DNA from 2 places in the Bradyrhizobium sp. CCBAU 65884 genome. Region 2 is predicted to be linked to the other one. Evidence: riboswitches for the same ligand, from Rfam matches in the RefSeq annotation. Region 2 holds a riboswitch; the other holds the start of a gene.
The links. Region 2 has a riboswitch for S-adenosylmethionine ahead of XI03_RS11585 (O-succinylhomoserine sulfhydrylase). Riboswitches for the same ligand answer to the same signal wherever they lie in the genome.

Region 1: another riboswitch for S-adenosylmethionine. It lies ahead of metX (homoserine O-acetyltransferase MetX); the one in region 2 lies ahead of XI03_RS11585 (O-succinylhomoserine sulfhydrylase).

Annotation. Positions count from the first base shown of each region.
Region 1 covers NZ_LBJU01000073.1:13,798-24,296, forward strand. Annotated here, with positions in the region: gene XI03_RS03325 (lysophospholipid acyltransferase family protein) at 1-428, shown strand, start outside; gene XI03_RS03330 (gamma-glutamylcyclotransferase) at 425-1,033, opposite strand; gene XI03_RS03335 (DUF2125 domain-containing protein) at 1,144-2,328, shown strand; gene XI03_RS03340 (NAD(P)-dependent oxidoreductase) at 2,343-3,011, opposite strand; gene XI03_RS03345 (SDR family oxidoreductase) at 3,133-4,002, opposite strand; gene XI03_RS03350 (LysR family transcriptional regulator) at 4,106-4,996, shown strand; gene XI03_RS03355 (prephenate/arogenate dehydrogenase family protein) at 5,050-5,988, opposite strand; gene hisC (histidinol-phosphate transaminase) at 5,985-7,082, opposite strand; gene XI03_RS03365 (chorismate mutase) at 7,119-7,967, opposite strand; SAM riboswitch at 8,124-8,203, shown strand; gene metX (homoserine O-acetyltransferase MetX) at 8,295-9,491, shown strand; gene metW (methionine biosynthesis protein MetW) at 9,493-10,155, shown strand; gene XI03_RS03380 (hypothetical protein) at 10,172-10,499, shown strand, end outside.
Region 2 covers NZ_LBJU01000105.1:26,395-36,893, forward strand. Annotated here, with positions in the region: gene XI03_RS11570 (OpgC domain-containing protein) at 1-1,070, shown strand, start outside; gene XI03_RS11575 (SGNH/GDSL hydrolase family protein) at 1,070-1,849, shown strand; gene XI03_RS11580 (SGNH/GDSL hydrolase family protein) at 1,862-2,854, shown strand; gene XI03_RS11585 (O-succinylhomoserine sulfhydrylase) at 2,970-4,157, opposite strand; SAM riboswitch at 4,232-4,311, opposite strand; gene XI03_RS11590 (2'-deoxycytidine 5'-triphosphate deaminase) at 4,392-5,528, shown strand; gene XI03_RS11595 (PAS domain S-box protein) at 5,638-6,054, shown strand; gene XI03_RS11600 (hypothetical protein) at 6,161-7,210, shown strand; gene XI03_RS11605 (MATE family efflux transporter) at 7,380-8,825, shown strand; gene XI03_RS11610 (hypothetical protein) at 8,822-9,301, opposite strand; gene XI03_RS11615 (SRPBCC family protein) at 9,425-9,826, opposite strand; gene XI03_RS11620 (VOC family protein) at 9,972-10,331, opposite strand; gene XI03_RS11625 (hypothetical protein) at 10,437-10,499, opposite strand, start outside.

The DNA.
Region 1 (10,499 bases), on a different contig from region 2:
CCGGGATGATCGCGATCGACCGCAAGGCCGGCGTGAAGGCGCTCTTGGACATGACGCGGCGGGCGCGCGAGGCGGTGCGCTCGGGCCGGCAGCTCGTGATCTTTCCGGAAGGCACGCGCCGCGCGCCGGGCGCGCCGCCCGACTACAAGACCGGCTTCGCGCAGATCTATTCGTCCTGCGGCGTGCCGTGCCTGCCGATCGCGCTCAACTCCGGCCTGTTCTGGCCCCGCCGCACCTTCATGCGCTATCCCGGTACGCTCGTGGTGGAATTCCTCGATCCGTTGCCGTCAGGCCTGCCGAAGGATGAGTTTCTCTCCCGTGTGCAAACGGCCATCGAAGAGGCAACCAGCCGCCTCGTCGAAGCCGGCCGCAAGGAGCAGGAGCAATTGATCGGTGCCTCGCCGAGTTACGCCCCGTCGGAGAGCTAGCGGCTCTCTCGATCATCGGGAGCCGGCGGGTGCAGGGAATGCGCATCGCCATGCAGCATGGTCGCGAGCTGATGCAGCTGGGCGTCGCGAAAGCCTTCGGCCTCGATCGCCTTCACCGTCGCGGTGACATAGTCGCGATTGGCGCCGGACTGGCCGTGGCCCTGGACGACATGGCGGTGCTGCTCGGCGAGCGAGAGGCGGCCGGCATATTGCACATGGCCGCGGTCGACGACATAGGCGAGCGCGGAGACGCGCTGGCGCGCATCGTTCTCCAGCCACACCGAGCGCATCACCTCGCGATAGACCGAGGTGACCTGCTCGCGCGCCCGCAAATACGCGACGACCCCTGTGCGGTTCTTTTCAGCGACACGGAAGGCGATGCCGCGGCAGGCGCCGCCGCGGTCGAGCCCGAGCACCAGGCCCGGCTTCTCCGGCGTGCCGCGATGGACGAAGGAATAGACGCAGAGCGCCCGGTGCTCGCCGACCAGCCGCGCCGGGACGCGCTCCTCGAAGTCGAAGCCCGGTCGCCACATCAGCGAACCGTAGCCGAACACCCAGAGGTCGCCCGTGGCTGTCGTGACGGAGGGGAGGGTGATTTCGGACATTTCGGGCACGGCTACCAGAACCGCGCCCCCAAGCGAAGTGAATTCTCCGCCTTTCGTCGGGGGCTGGCCTCGCTTACATTTGCCAAAATCTGGGGCCAAAGGGTCGCCGCATGTCCAATATGACCGTTGCCGCAGGCCGCCGTTCCCCTTGGGGCCTTTTCATCGCCCCCCTCCTCGTCCTGATCCTCGCCGTCGCCTGGAGCTGCTTCTGGTTCTATGCGGCCTCGCAGGCCGAAGTGGCCGCCGACGCCTGGCGGGCACAGGAGGCCAAGTCCGGCCGCATCTATGATTGCGCCAAGCGCTCGATCGCCGGATTCCCGTTCCGCTTCGAGGTCCAGTGCTCCGGTGCCAGCGTCGCCCTGGTCTCGCAGAACGCCAGCAAGACGCCGTTCACGGCCAAGCTCGACAACATCCTGGTCGTTGCGCAGGTGTACGATCCCAAGCTCGTCATCGCCGAATTCTCAGCGCCCGCGACGCTGACCGACGGTGTCACGCAAAACACCTTCGTGGTGAACTGGAGCAAGGGCCGCAGCAGCGTGGTCGGCCTGCCGGCGGTGCCGGACCGCGCCTCGATCGTGTTCGACGATCCCAACATCAATCGTCTCGACGGCAGCATGCAGGTGCCGCTCGCGCGTGCCAAGCAGGTCGAGCTGCACGGGCGCCTCGCGGACGGATCGCCAGCCGATCATCCCGTGATCGAGACCGTGCTCCATGTCGCGCAGGGCAGCATCCAGGGCGTTCATCCCTTGCTCGCCGAGCCGTTCGAGGCGGACACGCGCGCCAAGATCACCGGCCTCTCCGACCTGACGCCAAAGCCCTGGCCGCAGCGCTTCCGCGAGATCCAGGCCGCCGGCGGTCATATCGAGATCGTGCAGTCGCGGATCCAGCAGGGCGAGATGATCGCGGTTGCGGCCGGCACGCTTGGCCTCTCCGCCAATGGCCGGCTCGACGGCGAACTGCAGATGACGGTGACGGGCCTCGAGCGCGTGATCCCCGCGCTCGGCATCGAGAAGATGCTGGAGGAGGGCGTGCCGCAGGCAACGCTCGATCGCGTCGCGCCCGGCGTGAAATCGCAGGACCTCAACAATCTGTTCGGCGCGCTCGACCGAGCCGTGCCCGGCCTCGGCAAGGTGATCAAGCAGAACGCCAATGCCGGCGTTGCCGCCGGCATCAACTCGATCGGCACCGAGAGCACGCTGGAAGGCAAGAAGGCGAGGAGCTTCCCGCTGAAATTCGTCGACGGCGCCGTGCTGCTCGGCCCGGTCAAGGTCGGCCAGATCCCGCCGCTGTATTAGAGCGTGGGCTGAGTTCACCACGTGATCAACGGCGCACGATGCAGCCAGGCATCGGCGCGCAGTTGATCCAGGACGAAGGTCGCAACGTCCTGTCGCGATATGCTTCCTCCACGGAAGTCGGAGAGGTCCGTCAGGGCTCGGACCGAGCCGCGGCCGGGCTTGTCGTTCAGGACTGAGGGCCGAACGAGAACCCAGTCGAGCCCGCTGTTTCTGACGATGGCCTCCTGGCGGTTTTTGTCGGCGTACACCTTGCGCAAGAGCAGCGGGAAAATCAGATTGTCGAAAACAAACCCGCCATGGCCGGCGCTATCACCTGCGCCAATTCCGGTGATGCAGACGAGGCGCGAGACTTGTTGCGCCTTCATCGTATTCACAAGCATGCGTGTCGCCGCCGAGAGCAGCGTCACCTCGCGGAACGGGCTCGCCGGTGTGCCGAGTGCGCTGACAACGGCATCACGGCCCTTGAGTGCCTGACGCAAGGCGATCTCGTCGCGGGCATCGCCGATGATGAGATTGGCACCCTTCAGATCACACGCTTTCTCGCCAGAACGCACGAGCGCCGCGACGTCGTACCCTCGCGCCACCGCCTGGTTGACGATCAGGCGGCCGGTGGCGCCGGTCGCGCCAAGGATCAGTATCTTCGGTGGGACAGTCCGGATGTTGTCGGTTTCGGAGTCTTGCATGGTCGTGACCTCGGAATGCGGGACGTCTCCGTTGAGGCCGCCCCCTGGTTCATGTTCGTTGTGACGATCAGAGCTTGCCTTCCGCGAGCAGCTCGCGGGCCCTTGGCTGATGCCGCTGCCGTCAGGCCGAAGCCGTGATCTCAGAGACGAAGTCGCGATAGGAGCGCAGCGGACGGCCGAGGAGAGTGTTCAGACGCTCGACGTCGCCGGCATTGGGGATCATTCCGTCGGTGAGGAAGCGCTCGCTCATCAGCCGCATGTCGAAGGCCATCCAGCTCGGCATGAACTGCCTGAGGTTCTTTTCGAAGCCGGCAGGATCGTCACCCGGATATGCGATCGTGCGACCCAGCACCTCCGACCAGATGGCGGCAGCCTTCGCGCCGGTCAGTGTGTCCGGACCGACGAGATTGATCCGGTCGGGCGGAAGTGATGCGCCGGACTTGTCGCGGCGGACGAGCTCGATGGCCGCGATTTCACCGATGTCGCGGGCGTCGATCATCGCCAGTCCTTTGCCGCCGATCGGCATGGGGTAGACGCCGTATCCGCTCACCACGTCCTTGATCGTGAGATCGTTGTTCATGAAGTAGGCGGGGCGCAGGATGGTGGCGTTGAAGCCCATCTGCTCGATCATCCGCTCGACGCCGAACTTGCCCGCGAAGTGCGGCACGTTCACGTACAGATCGCTGTGGATCACCGACAGATAGACGAGCCGCTCGACGCCAGCTTCTCGCGCAATGTTGAGGGCGATCAGCGCCTGGGTGAATTCGTCCGCTACCACGGCGTTGAGCAGGAACAGGGTGGAGACGCCTGAGAACGCACTGCGCAGCGAGTCAACGTCCAGGAGGTCGCCCTGCACGACGTTGACGCCCGGCGGCAGGTTGGCCTTTGCAGGATCGCGGACGAGGGCGCGAACATCGGCGCCGCGCTTGACGAGCTGTTCAACGACTTGGCGGCCGACATTGCCGGTGGCGCCGGTCACGAGGATGGTCATGGGTTCACTCCGGGGTGGGTTGCTGGACACCCCCGCAAATTAGTGACCCACGTGCGGGCCGATAGACGCTATATTTGGACAGACCGTCTCATTGGTGGAACATATGGATCTGCTCGCACTCGCCGATTTCAACCTTGTCGCCCGTCACGGCGGGTTCGGACGGGCCGCCCGGGCTGCCGGCCGCCCGAAGGCGACGCTCTCGCGCCGGGTCTCCGAGCTGGAGGGCAGCCTTGGCTTGCGCCTCTTCGAGCGCGGAAGCCGCACGCTGAAGCTCACCGAGGAAGGGCGGGCGCTCTATGAGCGGACGGGAACATTGCTCGCCGAACTCGACGAGACGGCGGCGGCGATCGCTTCAGGCGGTGCCAAGCCGCGAGGCAGCTTGCGGATCAGCGCGCCTCTGCTTTTCTCGCAAACTGCGATGGGAAAGCTGGCCGCTGCGTTCGCTCTGAAATATCCGGAGGTGCGGCTCGAGGTCACGACGGAAGACCGCGCCGTCGACATGATCGAGGAAGGCTATGACCTCGTGATCCGCGTCAATCCCGACCCCGACGAAACCCTTGTCGGACGAATCCTGATGCGCGATCGGCTGGTCGTGGTCGCGAGCCCCGACCTCAGTCGCCCTGCGTACGATCTTGCCGTTCCGACCGTGGTGCGTGGTGCGAGCGATCTGACATCGGCGTGGGAGGTGAAGTCTTCGATCGGAAACTCACGGATCTCGACCGATCCGGTGCTTCGCCTGTCCTCGATCGTTATGGTTCGCGATGCGGTCCGCGCAGGCGTGGGCGCCGCTCGCCTTCCTGTGTCGCTTGTGAGTCACGACCTGGCGGCCGGCAAGCTCGTCCACTGGGGTGATGTCGACGGACCGGAGATCGTCCTCTGGGCGCTGTACCCTTCGCGCCGGCTGCTCAGCGCTCGCGTATCCGCGTTCCTCGACTTTCTCAAGGAAGCCTTTCCCTCGGGGACGCCGGGTGAGCTCGCGGCCTTCATCGACTAGGTCAAGGGAGCAGATCGAGATCGCTCCGCGCTGGCGCCATCCAAGCTACGAACTCACGGCTTGTTGCCGAGCTGCCCATGCTGACGGCCGAAATCCGCGGCCGCCGAATCCTGGCCGATCTCGACGATGCCGCGGCGGATGGCGCGGGTGCGGGTGAAATGGTCGAACAGGGCTTCGCCGTCGCCGCGGCGGATCGCGCGGGTCAGTTTTGCGAGGTCCTCGGTGAAGGTGCCGAGCATCTCCAGCACGGCCTCCTTGTTGGCGAGGAAGACGTCACGCCACATCGTCGGGTCGGAGGCCGCGATGCGGGTGAAATCGCGGAAACCGCCGGCGGAGAACTTGATCACCTCGGACTCCGTCACCTGCGCCAGCTCGTCGGCGGTGCCGACGATGGTGTAGGCGATCAGATGCGGCAGATGGCTGGTGATCGCGAGCACGAGATCGTGATGGTCCGGCGTCATCACCTCGACCTTGGCGCCCATCGCCGCCCAGAAGGCGCGCAGGCGATCAGTCGCGGCCGCGTCGACGCCTTCCGGCGGGGTGAGGATGCACCAGCGATTGATGAAGAGCTCGGCGAAACCTGAATCCGGCCCCGAATGCTCGGTGCCCGCCACGGGGTGCGCCGGCACGAAATGAACGGTCTTCGGCAGATGCGGCGCCATGTCCCTGACGATGGCGCCCTTGACCGAGCCGACGTCGGAGACAACAGCGCCGGGCTTCAGATGCGCGGCGATCTCCTGCGCGACCTCGCCGCAGGCGCCGACGGGAATGCAGAGGATGACGAGATCGGCATCCTTCACCGCTTCCGCATTGGTCGCCACGACCTGATCGACGATCCCGAGCTCCATCACCCGCGCGCGGGTCTTCTCCGAGCGCGCGGTGGTGACGATTTCGCCCGCCAGGCCCTGGAGCTTCGCAGCGCGCGCGATCGAGCCGCCGATCAGGCCGAAGCCGATCAGCGCGACGCGCTGGAAGTGCGGTGCGCTGCTCATTTGCCGGCCATGAAGTCGCGCAAGCCGTCGACCACGAGGCGGTTGGCCTCCTCGGTGCCGATGGTCATGCGCAGCGAATGCGGCAGGCCGTAATTCTTCAAGCCGCGCAGCACGAGGCCCCGCTTGGTCAGGAAGGCGTCGGCGTCATCCGCGGTCCTGCCGTTGTCGGTCGGGAAATGGATCAGCACGAAATTGGCGACGCTCGGCGTCACCTTCAGCCCAAGCTTGCCGATCTCCTCGGTCAGCCAGTTGCGCCAGGTCTCGGTGAATTGCTTCGACATCGCCTGGTGCGCAGTGTCCTCGATCGCGGCGACCGCGGCATACATTGCCGGCGTCGACACGTTGAACGGGCCGCGGATGCGGTTGACCGCGTCGATGATGTGCTCGGGGCCGAACATCCAGCCGATGCGCAGTGCCGCGAGGCCGTGGATCTTGGAGAAGGTGTGCGTCACCACCGTATTCTCGGTGGTAGCGACCAGCTCGATCCCCATCTCGTAGTCGTTGCGCGAGACGTAGTCGCAATAGGCGGCATCGAGCACCAGCAGCACGTGCGACGGCAGGCCGGCGCGCAGGCGCTTGACCTCGTCGAACGGCACATAGGTGCCGGTTGGATTGTTGGGGTTGGCGAGCCAGACCAGCTTGGTCTTCGGCGTCACCGCCTTGAGGATGGCGTCGACGTCGCAGGTGAGGTTGGTCTCCTGCGCGACGACGTTCTTGGCGCCCACCGCCATGGTCGCGATCGGGTAGACCAGGAAGCCGTGCGTGGTGGAGATCGCCTCGTCACCCTGGCTGAGATAGGTGTGGGCGAGCAGATTGAGGATCTCGTCCGAGCCGGCGCCGCAGATGATGCGGTTCGGGTCGAGCCCGAAGGAGCGGCCGATCGCCTCGCGCAGCACGCGCGAGGTTCCTTCCGGATAGTCTTCCAGGTGATCCGCCACGCGCTTGAACGCCTCGATCGCCTTGGGCGAGGGCCCGAATGGCGTCTCGTTGGCCGACAGCTTGAACACCTTGCGGCCCGGCTCGGCGACCGGGCTCTTGCCGGGCGTGTAGGGCGCAATATCGAGAATGCCGGGATTCGGCACGGGGCGGGACATCTTGAACTCCGAAAATGGCGGGGCGCGGCGCGTGGTTTACGATTTCGCCCCGGTCGGGGGCACCGTATAGCGCGTTGCGTGGCTGCCGACGAGGGCTGTAGAGCGCACCGAGGCCCCCGCCTCGATCAGGGCAGCCCTGATTTTGTCGATGCTGGTCGCGCTCGTGACCGAGACCAGCAGCGCCGCGCCGTCGAAGGCGGTATCAGGCACCGCCACGATCTCGGCGAGCGGCGACAGGGCGCGCGCGACCTCGGCGTTCCACCCGGACACGCGGACGCTGAAGGTCTCGACCTCCGTCACCAGGGCGCTGTCGGCGACGCGCGAGATCGCGAACACCGGCAGTGCGGCCGGATGATCGGCGCGCTCGACGAAGGGCATCCGCGCGATGATTTTTGGCGCGCCTTCCGTTTCGAGCAAGAGCCACCATGGCGTGCGGCTGGACGTCGCCGAGACCAGCGCCAGATCCCCCTTGGATTTCGCCACCGCCTCGACTGCGGCCTGTGCGCTGAAATGCGCGACGTAAGGCACCGTGAAGCCGAAATGGAAGCGCGCGGAATCGCGCATCGCCGGCTCACTCGCCGAGATGTCGGCATGCACCGAGAACGGTGCCTGCACGTAAGTGAACGTCGAGATGATGACGCGCCAGATGCTCTCGACCGTGTCGAGCGGCAGGATGCCGCGATGGCGCTGCACGATCTCGCGCATCATGGCGGCCTCGCGCGCCGGGCGGAACGCCGAGCCGACCTCCTGGGTCTGCTTCACCTGGATCAGGCGGTCGATGATGTCGCCGCGCTGCATCAGCAGGCGATGCATGCCCTCGTCGATCGCGTCGATCTCCTTGCGCAGTTCCTGGAGCGATGGTGGCGCGGGCGGACGTTGGGACATGTCTGGCTGTCGATGGTTTCGATGGGGGATGTCCTGATTAGGCAGTCAGGGCAGCGAAAGCAAAGAGAAATCACGTCCTTTTCGGACGACGCGTGAGAGACGAATTGGGCCGATCCGGGCCGCGACTTGACGAAAACCGCCCAAGACGGTAGCTTTTGCCCGTTCCGTGGTCATTTGAGCCGGCCGGCTTGCAGCCACGTTAAAAAACTCGCTAAACAGGCCGGGGACGCTTCCGATCCCGGCCGAACCTATCGTTCAGGCCGGGTTTTTCATGGCCTGATGCAAGTGGCGATCACGCGTTTGATCGCAAACGAGGTCGATGGTCAGATGGGTGGCGTCAAGTCGATACCGAGTCCTGCGATCAGCGCCGACGAGCGGTCGCACGAGGTGGATCATCCAAGCTCGCAGATCGCGCATTTCGGCGCCGAGCAGCCGCTGCGGCTCGATTGCGGCGTCGATCTCACCCCGTTCCAGATCGCCTACCAGACCTATGGCGAGCTCAACGCCGATCGCTCCAACGCGGTGCTGATCTGCCATGCGCTGACCGGCGACCAGCATGTCGCCAACGTGCATCCCGTCACCGGCAAGCCCGGCTGGTGGGAGACGCTGGTCGGCCCCGGCCGACCCATAGATCCCAAGCACTACTTCATCATCTGCTCCAACGTGATCGGCGGCTGCATGGGCTCGACCGGGCCGGCCTCGATCAATCCTTCCACCGGCAAGGTCTGGGGCCTCGATTTCCCCGTCATCACCATCCCCGACATGGTGCGTGCGCAGGCGATGCTGGTCGACCGGCTCGGCATCGACACGCTGTTCGCGGTCGTCGGCGGCTCGATGGGCGGCATGCAGGTGCTGCAATGGACCGCGGCCTATCCGGGCCGCGTGTTCTCCGCGCTGGCAATCGCCTGCTCGACGCGGCACTCGGCGCAGAACATCGCCTTCCACGAGCTCGGCCGCCAGGCCGTGATGGCCGATCCCGACTGGCACGGCGGCGGCTATGCCGATCATGGCATCCATCCGCATCGCGGGCTCGCGGTGGCGCGGATGGCGGCGCACATCACCTATCTCTCGGACGCAGCGCTGCACCGCAAGTTCGGCCGGCGCATGCAGGACCGCGAGCTGCCGACCTTCTCGTTCGACGCCGACTTCCAGGTCGAGTCCTATCTGCGCTACCAGGGCTCGTCCTTCGTCGAGCGCTTCGACGCCAACGCCTATCTCTATCTGACGCGCGCGATGGACTATTTCGACATCGCCGCCGACCATGGCGGCGTGCTCGCAAAGGCGTTCGCGGAAATTGCGACCCGCTTCTGCGTGGTCTCCTTCACCAGCGACTGGCTGTTTCCGACCTCGGAATCGCGCGCGCTGGTGCACGCGCTGAATGCATCGAGCGCGCGGGTGTCGTTCGCCGAGATCGAGACCGATCGCGGCCACGACGCCTTCCTGCTCGACGTTCCCGAATTCTTCGACATCTCCCGCGCCTTCCTGCAATCGGCGGGCAAGGCGCGTGGACTGAAGGATGGCTAGCATGTCTGTGCAGGAAGTATTGCCGCTGGGCGGCCTTGCGACCGGATCGTCCGGCCAGTTTCGCGCCGATCATCTGCTGGTCGCCGACATGGTCAAGCCGGGCTCGAAAGTGCTCGACGTCGGCTGCGGCGAGGGCGATTTGCTTCAGCTGCTGGAGACCCGCGGCATCGACGGCCGCGGCATCGAGCTGTCGCGCGAGGGCGTCAATCGCTGCGTCGCCAAGGGCCTTGCGGTGGTGCAGGGCGATGCCGACACCGACCTCGTCAATTATCCCGACGACGCCTTCGACTACGTGATCCTGTCGCAGACGCTGCAGGCGACCCGGCAGCCGAGGGTAGTCTTGGAAAATCTGCTGCGCATCGGCCGCCGCGCCATCGTCTCGTTCCCGAATTTCGGTTTCTGGAAGATGCGGCTCCAGCTCCTGGTCGGCGGCCACATGCCGCGCACCGAGAATTTGCCGGCGACCTGGTACGACACCGCCAACATCCATTTCTGCACCATCAAGGATTTCGTGCAGCTCTGCGACGAGATCAACGTGAAGATGGAGCGCTCGGTCGCGCTCGATCTCTACGGCCGCCCGGTGCCGTTGAATTTGCCCTGGTGGGTGTGGAACATGTTCGGCGAGCAGGCGGTGTTCTTGCTCAGTCGCGGCGGGGGGAAGTAGCCCTCCGAGCTGTCAAATGCTGAACCGAGTACGTCGTTTCCTATCCGCAACTACTCTTGGTGTTTCATTAGCGTCCGCCGCGATCGTGACGCTGTTTAGCACTCTGATGCTCGTCGGAGCGTTGTTCCAGCCCTGTGTCGGGAGCTATCGCCACGAGTATCCCCATCTGGACCTGATCTTGGATTCTATGGGCTTGCCGCTCATGAGTTGTTTCCTTGCTGTGATGGCTTGGCGAATATCGAAGCTCTGGAGTGATCACGTGGTCGATGGTCCCTTCAATTGGGTGTCGGCCCACGACTCGATGCTTCTTGCGTTCGGGTTATTTGTCATTGCCGGAGGAAATC
Region 2 (10,499 bases):
GTCTGCTGACCTGGTTCACGATCCGCAATTACGGCTTCAGCGACGCCACCGAGATCTTCATCTTCATCTCCGGCTACACCGCCGCCTTCGTCTACGGAAGGGCGATGCTGGAGAGCGGCGTCGTCATCGCCACCGCGCGCATCCTGCGCCGGGTCTGGCAGATCTACGTCGCCCACGTCTTCCTGTTCACGATCTTCCTCGCCGAAATCTCCTACGTCGCGACCAGGTTCGAGAACCCGCTCTACACCGAAGAGATGGGTATCATGGATTTCCTCAAGCAGCCCGACGTCACCATCGTGCAGGCGCTGCTGCTGCGCTTCCGTCCCGTCAACATGGACGTGCTGCCGCTCTACATCGTGCTGATGCTGGCACTGCCGCTGATCCTGTGGTCGATGAAATGGCGTCCCGACGTCACGCTCGGCCTCTCGGTCGCGCTCTACGCGGTCACCTGGGAATACGATCTTTACCTGTCGGCCTATCCTAACGGCTTCTGGGCCTTCAATCCCTTCGCCTGGCAATTGCTGTTCGTCTTCGGTGCATGGTGCGCGCTCGGAGGTGCGCGACGGATGTCGCGTATCCTGGCTTCGCCGGTGACGATGTGGATCTCGATCGCCTATCTCGCCGCGGCGTTCTACGTGACGCTGACCTGGTACGTGCCGCAGCTCTCCCAATTCATGCCGAAGCGGGTCGAGCAGTGGATGTATCCGATCGACAAGACCGATCTCGACGTGCTGCGCTTCACGCATTTCCTGGCGCTGGCCGCGCTCACCGTGCGCTTCCTACCCCGGGATTGGCCGGGCTTGAAATCGCGCTGGCTGCGACCATTGATTCTATGTGGCCAGCATTCTCTCGAGATATTCTGCCTCGGTGTCTTCCTGGCCTTCGCCGGGCATTTCATTCTCGCCGAAGTCTCCGGCGGGGCAGCCATGCATGCGCTGATTAGTCTCTCCGGGGTCCTGATCATGTGGGGCGTGGCCTGGGTGATTTCGTGGTACAAGCGCGTGGCTGACAAGAGCGGTGCGAAAACCAAAAACGCCGTCGGCAACGCCGATCTGGCGGGAGGGGGCTGATGAAGGCGAAGGTTCTCCTGAGCCTGGTCCTGCTATGCGGTAGCCTCGCCGCGCCTGTGGCGTGGGCGGGCGATGCTGCGCCTGGCGCTGCCACCGCGCCCGCGGCGTGCGAATTGCCGTCCTATCTGCTTACCAGCGAAAGCCAGCTTCCCAAGGTTGCCGAGGCCATCAAGGCCGGCAAGCCGCTCGAAATCCTGGTCATCGGCAGCCGCTCGACCACGATTCCGTCCTCGGAGGGCAGCTCCTATCCGGCGCGCATGGAAGCGGTTCTGAAGGAAAAGCTGCCGCCGTCGGAAGCGGTGCACGTCTCCGTAGAAATACAGAGCAAGCGAACGGCGGAGGAGGCCGCCTCGACCTTCGTTAAGCTGATGGAAGCAAAAACGCCTACTTTGGTCGTCTGGCAGACCGGGACCGTGGATGCCATCCGATCCATCGATCCCGACGAATTTCGCAGCGCAGTCACCGAGGGGGTTATTGCGTTGCAAAAGGCAGGGGCCGACGTCGTCTTGATGAATTTGCAGTACAGCCCGCGTACCGAAACGATGATCTCGGCCCAGCCATTTCTCGATAATATGCGCGTCGTGGCGCAGGAGCATGATATTCCGCTGTTCGATCGCTTCACGATCATGCGGCAGTGGAATGATCAGGGTCAGTTCGACCTGTTCAGCCCGTCCCGCGGGCCCGAACTGGCGAAGCAGGTTCATGATTGCCTTGGCCGGGCGTTGGCACAGTTCGTGATCGACGCAGCCCATCTGGAGCCGGCCCAGCAGCAAAATTGAGGTCTAGCGTTAATGAGTTCTCTCCGCCCTTTTTGCCTGACGGCATGGCTGGCCGCGCCTGCAGCAGCAGTGCTGTTGTTGCTGGCGCCGGCCCCGCAGTCCCATGCGCAGACGCAAGCCGCACAGGCGACGCCCGCACCCGCGCAGTCGGCTGATCCCGCGCCCGCCTCGCCCTCACAGACCAATGTCGCCGCAACCTCTCCCGAGCAGCGCGGCATCACCGCGCGCGCCATCGACAAGGTGAAACAGGTCGCCAAATCCGCCGGCGACGTCTTCAACCGCGTGCCCTGCCTGCCGCCGAAGGGCGGCTCCAAGGCGATGGGCTCGCTGCCGCATGTCGCGGGCAAGCTCGTCGCCGGCCAGCCCGTCCTCATCGTCGCGTTCGGCTCGTCGTCGACCGCAGGATTCGGCGCGAGCTCGCCGGAGTTCAATTATCCGAATCGTCTTGCCGCCCAGCTGCGCCGCCATTATCCGACCGCCGACATCACCGTCGTCAATGCCGGCGTCGGCGGCGAGGATGCGCCCGAGATGATGAAGCGTCTCCAGACCCAGGTGATCGACGTGCATCCGGATCTCGTGATCTGGCAGGTCGGCACCAACGCGGTGCTGCGCAATCTCGATCCCGGCGACACCGCCAAAATGGTCGAGGACGGCATCAGCCGCATCCAGGCCGCCGGCGGCGCCGACATCGTGCTGGTCGATCCGCAATATTCGCCGGCCGTCAACCAGCGCGGCGAAAGCGCCGGCAAGATGGTGAAGCTGCTCGGCAAGGTCGCCGAGCTTCGTCACGTCGGCATCTTCCCGCGCTTCGAGGTGATGCGCGACTGGCACGAGAACCAATCGATTCCGGTCGAGAGCTTCGTCATCGCAGACGGCCTGCACATGAACGATTGGGGCTACGCCTGCTTCGCGCAGCTGCTCGGCGACGACATCATCCGCTCGGTGGGGCAGATCAAGCTGGGCGTGAACGTGCCGGGGGATGTGCGGACCTATCGGCCGATGTAGGCACGCTGCCGTAGGGTGGGCAAAGGCGCAAAGCGCCGTGCCCACCACCTCGTCGTTGTAATCGAGAACGGTGGGCACGCTTCGCTTTGCCCACCCTACGATTGCGAATACGTGGCTACGCCTTCTCCAGCGCCGCCGTCAGATCCTCGATCAGATCATCGGCATGCTCGAGCCCCGCGGAGAAGCGGATAAAACCTTCGCTGATGCCGAGCGCGGCGCGGTCCTCCGGCTTCAGACGCTGATGCGTCGTGGTCGCCGGATGCGTGACGAGGCTCTTGGCGTCGCCGAGATTGTTCGAGATCTTCGCCAGCTTCAATTCGTTGAGCACGCGGAACGCCGCAGCCTTTCCGCCCTTGACCTCGAAGCCGACCAGCGTCGAGCCGCCACGCATCTGCTTCTTCACCAGCGCTGCCTGCGGATGATCGGCGCGGCCCGGGAAAACCAGCCGCGAGATCTTCGGATGGCTCGCGAGCACGTCGGCGATGCGCGCGGCGGTGTCGGTCTGCGCGCGCACGCGTACGCCCAGCGTCTCCAGGCCCTTGAGCAGGACCCAGGCGTTGAACGGCGAGATCGACGGGCCGGTCTGGCGCATGAAATTGTGGATGTGCTCGGCGATGAAGGCTTCCGACGACAGGATGATGCCGCCGAGGCAGCGACCCTGGCCGTCGATATGCTTGGTCGCGGAATAGACCACGACGTCGGCCCCGAGCGCGAGCGGGCTCTGCCAGATCGGCGTCGCGAACACGTTGTCGACGACGAGCCGCGCGCCGCCCTTGTGCGCGATCTCGGCAATCCCGGGAATGTCGAGCACGTCGAGCGTCGGGTTGGTCGGGCTCTCCAGGAAGAACGTCTTGGTGTTCGGCCTGACGGCGCGCTGCCATTGGTCGAGATCGAGACCGTCGACCAGCGTGGTCTCGATGCCGTAGCGCGGCAGCAGGTCCTGGATGACGTAGAGGCACGAGCCGAACAGGGCGCGGGAGGCCACGACGTGGTCGCCGGCCTTGAGCGGCGCCAGGATCGCCGTCGTCACCGCGGCCATGCCGGTCGCCGCCGAGCGGGCGGCTTCGGCGCCTTCGAGCTCGATCATGCGGCGCTCGAACATCGCGATGGTGGGATTGGAGTAGCGCGAATAGATGAAGCCCGGATCCTCGCCCTTGAACCGCGCCTCGCATTGCTCCGCGGTGTCGTAGACGTAGCCCTGGGTCAGGAACAGCGCCTCCGACGTCTCGCCATATTGCGAGCGCAGGGTGCCGGAATGGACCAGGCGGGTTTCGGGACGGTAGTTGGTGGTCGACTTCGACATAGGTACCTCCGACATGACCGTCTCGTCGAAAACGGTCACAAAAAAACCGGCCTGGATATCTCCACGGGCCGGGATCACAGAGGTCCCCGGCCTGTTTAGCGACTTATTTAACGTGGCTGCAAGCCGGCCGGCTCAAATCACCACGGGATAAGTGATGCTCATATTCCGCAATGCCCTTTCCGTCAAGGCGTCCATCGGATAGCCGTAAAAGGCTTGTATTTCCGGCATGTCCGGATGCATCTGACCCCTGATGAGGACCCCCGGTTGACGTTCACGGTCGCGCCCGACGCCAATGGTATCCTGCCCGACCGCATGATCGCGGCGATGGCGGCGGCGGGTCTCATCCTGCCCGCCTATGACTTCGTCGAGAGCCAGATCCAGCCGGCGAGCCTCGATCTGCGTCTCGGCGACATCGCCTATCGCGTCCGCGCCAGCTTCCTGCCCGGTCCCGGCGCCACCGTCGCCGAGCGCATCGACGAATTGAAGCTGCACGAATTCAGCCTCGCCGACGGCGCGGTGCTGGAGACCAACTGCGTCTACATCGTGCCGCTGCTGGAGAGCCTCGCGCTGCCGCCGGAGATCGTCGCGGCTGCGAACCCGAAGAGCTCCACCGGCCGGCTCGACGTCTTCACCCGGGTCATCGCCGACGGCACCCGCCGCTTCGACATGATCGGCGCCGGCTATCACGGCCCGCTCTATGCCGAGATCAGCCCGAAGACGTTTCCGGTGCTGGTCAGCGAGGGCTCGCGTCTGTCGCAGGTGCGCTTCCGCACCGGTGACGCCATCCTCAATGCCGACGAGCTCGATGCGCTTCATGCCGCCGAGCGCCTCGTCGATATCGACGATGCCGATCTCTCCGGCGGCGTCGCCGTCTCCGTCGATCTCTCCGGCGAGAAAGCGAACGGCTTCGTCGGCTACCGCGCCAAGCGCCACACCGGTGTGGTCGACGTCGATCGTCGCGCCGGCTATTCCGTCGAGGACTTCTGGGAGCCGATCTCGGCCCGCCCGGACGGCAGCCTGATCCTCGATCCCGGCGAGTTCTACATCCTGGCCTCGAAGGAAGCCGTGCAGGTGCCGCCCGACTACGCCGCGGAGATGGTGCCGTTCGATCCGCTGGTCGGCGAATTCCGCGTGCACTATGCCGGATTCTTCGATCCCGGCTTCGGCTATGCCGGCGCGGGCGGGCTAGGATCGCGCGCCGTGCTCGAAGTGCGTTCGCGCGAAGTGCCGTTCATCCTCGAGCACGGCCAGATCGTCGGCCGCCTCGTCTACGAGAAGATGCTGGCCCGTCCCGACGCGATGTACGGCCAACGCATCGGCTCCAACTACCAGGCCCAGGGCCTCAAACTATCGAAGCATTTTCGCGTGTAGCCCGATCCTGTAGCCCGGATGGAGCGCAAGCGTAATCCGGGGCAGTCTCACTCGTGGCACGATCCCGGATTACGCTCCGCTCCATCCGGGCTACATGCGAGGTGACGACATGAGCAACCCATCCGAACTCGACGCAAGGATCGCCGAAGACGTCGCGGATGCGCTGATCTATTCGGACCGCTCCGGCACGATCATGCGATGGAACCGCGCAGCGACGGCCCTGTTCGGCTTCTCCGCAGCGGAAGCGCTGGGCCAGAATCTCGACCTGATCATTCCCGAGCATCTGCGCGCCGCGCACTGGAAGGGCTTTGAAGCTGCGCTGGCCAGCGGCAGCATGAAGCTTGCGGGCAGGCCGACACTGACCCGCGCGCTGCACAAGAGCGGTCGCAAGCTCTACATCGAGATGACCTTCGCGCTGGTGCGGGATTCCGGCGGCAACGTCCTGGGATCGGTGGCGATGGCGCGCGATGTCACCGAACGGGTCGAGCGAGAGCGCGCGGCCAAGACGCCACCGCAAACTTCGTGATGCGGAATTGGCAGGTGGCCACGCAGGGCGCTCTGCACGGGCGTCATGTTGCCTGCCGGAAGGTGCGGTGACACACTCGATCGCAACACGATCGGGAGCGAAACGAATGACCGCCGCAGCTGACGCCGCGCAGGAAGCTCAATGGAAGCACTGGCGTGCGGTCGCCGACCTCTACCACGCCTATTTCACCGGCCTCATTCTCACCGTCGTCACGCGGCGCGGCACGGCGGATGCAGCGGAGTTCGTCTTCCGCGTGTTCCGCCGCCAGCAGGAGCGCTTCCTGCCGGGCTTGCGGAAGCTCGGGATCGATCATCTGCCGCCGGCGGTGGCGGCCGCGCAATATCACTATCTCTCGAACTGGATCGGCGGCGTGCATGTCGAATACATGTATGAGAGCGACGCCAAGGCCTGGATCCGCTATCCGCCGCCGCGCTGGATCTGGAAAGGCACGGCGATCTGCGGCGTGCCGGGCGAGGTTTCCCGCGCCATGTTGCGGGGATGGCACGCCAATAATGGCGTCGCACTCGGCGATCTCAGGCTCGGCTTCGTCTGCACCAAGCAGAGCGTCGACGGCCAGGACGGGCTGGAAGGCTACTACCACCAGTACGATCATCCGCTCGAGCTGGATCAGCGCCTGGTGTTCGCGCGGCATCTGGAAGCGCCGCTGTTCGATGCGAAGACTGCGCCGGCTTTGCCGGTTGCGAGCTGGCCGAAGCCGCGCCTCGAAAAAGCCTATCGCAACTACGCGATGGAATATGTGCGCACGGCGGCGCCCGTGATGGTGCAGCTGTTCGGCCCGGAAGACGCCGGCTATCTGCTGCACCTCACCGGCAAGCTGATCGGCATGCAATATTTCGACGAGGTCGCGGCGGCACTGGCGATGAGCCGCGGCGGGGCAAGCGAATTCGCGTCGTTCCTGAACGCGCTGTTCGCGGCGCAGGATGACGCGGCCGAGACCGCGCAATCCGAAGGCGCGTTCGAAATCCGCCAGCGGAGCTGGAAGCTGATGGACGACGTCGCCGACTATCACGGCGCCTGCGCCAGGGTGCTGGAGGGATTGTTCGAAGGCCTGGCTGCGGGATGCGGGCGGCACATCGGCGTGCGCATGCGCGCTGCTGCTGGCGGCCGCGCGCCGCTGGTCTGGACGATCGAATAGCCTTCATCCATCGAAATGCGCTGCCGCAGGGCACGCCTGCAGCTGGCGCAGGTGGAATCGCTGCGAGCCGTGCTAACAAGCCTCTCGCCGCGCCTTCTGCGCGAAGAAAATAATCGGCACACCTACGTATTGCCGCGCCGCAAATGGCGCCCCCTGCCCCGGAGAGGACATGTCCGACATCGCCGAAATCCCGGTCGATGAGCAAGAGCGTCCGCTGCCGCCGCCCCCGCGGCCGCTACGAAGCGCGCTTGTAGACGGGCCGATCCTGCGCACGTTGCTCTCTCTCGCCTGGCCCAACGTGATCGCGCTCTCGGCCGGCACCTGTACGGTGATCGCGGAGACCTCCTATATCGGCCGGCTCGGCGTCGAGGCGCTGGCGGCGATGGCGCTGGTGTTTCCGACAATCATTCTGACCATGACGATGTCGGGCGGCGCCATGGGTGGTGCGGTGGCTTCCGCCATCGCCCGCGCGCTCGGCGCCGGGAACCGCGAACGCGCCGCCACGCTCGCCGCGCATGCGATCCTGATCGGCATCAGCTTCGGCCTCGTCTTCATGCTGGGCATGCTGATCTTCGGGCCGCGGGTGCTGGAAATGCTCGGCGGCCGCGGCGACGTGCTGACCCACGCTGTCGCCTACACGCAGGTATTTTTCGGCGGCGCCGTGCTGCCCTGGCTGCTCAACACCATGGCCGGCGTGCTGCGTGGCACCGGCAACATGAAGCTGCCGTCGTTCCTGATCCTCAACTCGGCGGCCTGGCAGATCGTGCTCGGCGGCACGCTGGGCCTCGGGCTCGGGCCGGTGCCGCAGTTCGGCATGCGCGGCGTCGCGGCCGGCGCGCTGATCGCCTATTCCATGAACATCGGCATCATGGGCTGGTACCTGTTCTCCGGTCGCGCGCGGGTTACACCGAAGCTGCGCGGCCTGCGCATTCAGTGGGCGATGTTTTTCGACATCCTGAAGGTCGGCGCGATCGCCTGCTTCTCGCCGCTGCAATCGGTGCTGACGATCTCGATCTTCACCCACATGCTGGCGAAGTTCGGCACCGCGATCCTCGCCGGCTACGGCATTGGCGCGCGGCTCGAATTCCTGCTGACCTCTATCGCATTTTCGTTCGGCATCGCCTGTGTGCCGATGGTGGGGATGGCGATCGGCGCAGGCAACATTGCGCGCGCGCGGCGCGTCGCCTGGATCGCCGGTGCATCCGCATTCGTGGCCGTCGGCGCGCCGGCATGCGTCGTTGCGATGTTCCCCGATCTCTGGATCAACATCTTCACCGACAGCGCAGCCGTGCGCGCGGCGAGCCATCAATATCTCTCGACGGTCGGACCGTTCTACGCCTTTTTCGGCATTGCCACGACGATGTATTTCTCCTCGCAAGGCGCGGCCAAGGTGATCGGGCCGGTGCTGGCGCAGACGGCGCGGCTGATCTACATCTCGGCGGCCGGCTGGTGGCTGTCGACACACGGGGCGACCGCGCAGAGCTTCTTCTGGCTGGCCGCAAGCTCGATGGTCGTGCTCGGCCTGCTCTCATTCTCCAGCGTGGTGCTGACGCGCTGGGGACCGCGCGCGAACAAGGCTGCGATCAGGCCGGCTCTCTCTCGCGCCGCCGATTAGCGATGCCTGTGGCGGCGATGGCCGCTACCGCCGCCGACATTGGCGAGCCGCATCAATTGCGGGATCATCGCCATCATGTCGCCGCCTCCGGCACCACCGAGCATGCCCATGATGTCGCCGCCACCAACGCCGCCATAACCGGCCGGCATGGTGCCGCCCCCCATCGGGGTGTAGCCGCCGTAATTGGGTGCGCCAAAGCCGCCGCCGAGATGGCCGCCGGACAGGCCACCGAGGCCGCCGCCGCCGTTCTCCATCATGCGGCTCATCATCGGGCCCATGGTCTGCATCATCATGGCGAAGCGGCGCTTGCCCATCTTCGCCTTCATCATCTCCAGCATCGGGGCCATCTGGGTCATCATGTCCTCGCCGCCGGCACCTCCGCCGCCGAGGAACTGCGCCTTCGCCGGCGAGCTCGCGACTGAAAACAGCAGCAGCACGGCGGCCGCCTGGCAAATCACCTTGTCCGCACCTCGCATGGCATGCTCCTCGCGTGCGTCGCGCCGCCGGGAGAGCGGAGCCAACCGGACGCACGCCGCGATGGTTACGGCTGGCGAGGGCGGAGCTCTGTGAGAAAACTCACAGAGCCGCGTGGACCGCCGCTAGGCTGCAGCGGGCGGAAACGCTTTATGTATCGCAACGACGGCGTCCTTGGTCTGGCCCTGGACGTAGGCTGCAAGCTCGTTCGGCAGCATGTCGATGATCCACACCAGGCGGCTTCTCCGGTCGCCGTCGGCGATCACCTGCACCGAGGCGCTGTAATGCTGCAGCCGCTCGTTGTTGATGGCATAGACGAGGCGCTGCCGCGCGTCGTCGCAATCGACCAGCACCTCGCGCGCCACCGAACCGTTGGCGAAGGTGACGATACGCGCATCGCCGTCGATCGTGCAGGCGGTGACGAAGCCGGGTGCCAGCCGTTCATGCAGCGCGCCGAAATCGCGCACCGCATCCCAGACGTCGCGTGCCGGGGCATTGATGGAGATGTCGTTGTGGATGGAGGCCATCGGGGAATTCCTATGATGTGGAGTTCGTAGGGTGGGCAAAGGCGCGCTCTTCGCGCGCCGTGCCCACCATTCATCGGCGCTCTCGCACGCGATGGTGGGCACGCTACGCTTTGCCCACCCTACGAGTGCTCGTGCGCGGCGGCTTCTACACACAAACCGCCTCGACATTATTGCCATCGGGATCAATCAGGAACGCCGCGTAGTAGGTCGGGCTGTAATCCTTGCGCGGCCCGGCGCCGCCATTGTCGCGGCCGCCGCTCTTCAGGCCTTCGCTGTGGAACGCCTTGACCGCGTCATGATTTCCGGCGCGGAACGCGATGTGCGCGCCGTCGGCCTTCCGGCCCTTGTTCAGGTGCAGCCACAGCCCCGGCTCGCCCTTCGGCCCGAAGCCGGCATAGCCGTCGCCGCTGGAGCACAGGACGTAACCGAGCGGCGCCAGCACCGCGGTGTAGAAGCGCGTCGCGGCGTCGAGATCGGCAACGCGAAGCCCGATGTGGTCGTACATGGTCGTCTCCATTTGCAAAGCGCGCCGAAAATGGCGCGCGCCCGGAGACGACCCTAGTCGGGGTGGAGCGGGCGGCTCTTGGAGAATCTTGCGCTTGGCAGCCGGCTAATTCGCCGGAACCTCCGACTGCCACCGGATCACCCGTTTCAGGTGATAGACGTGAACCCA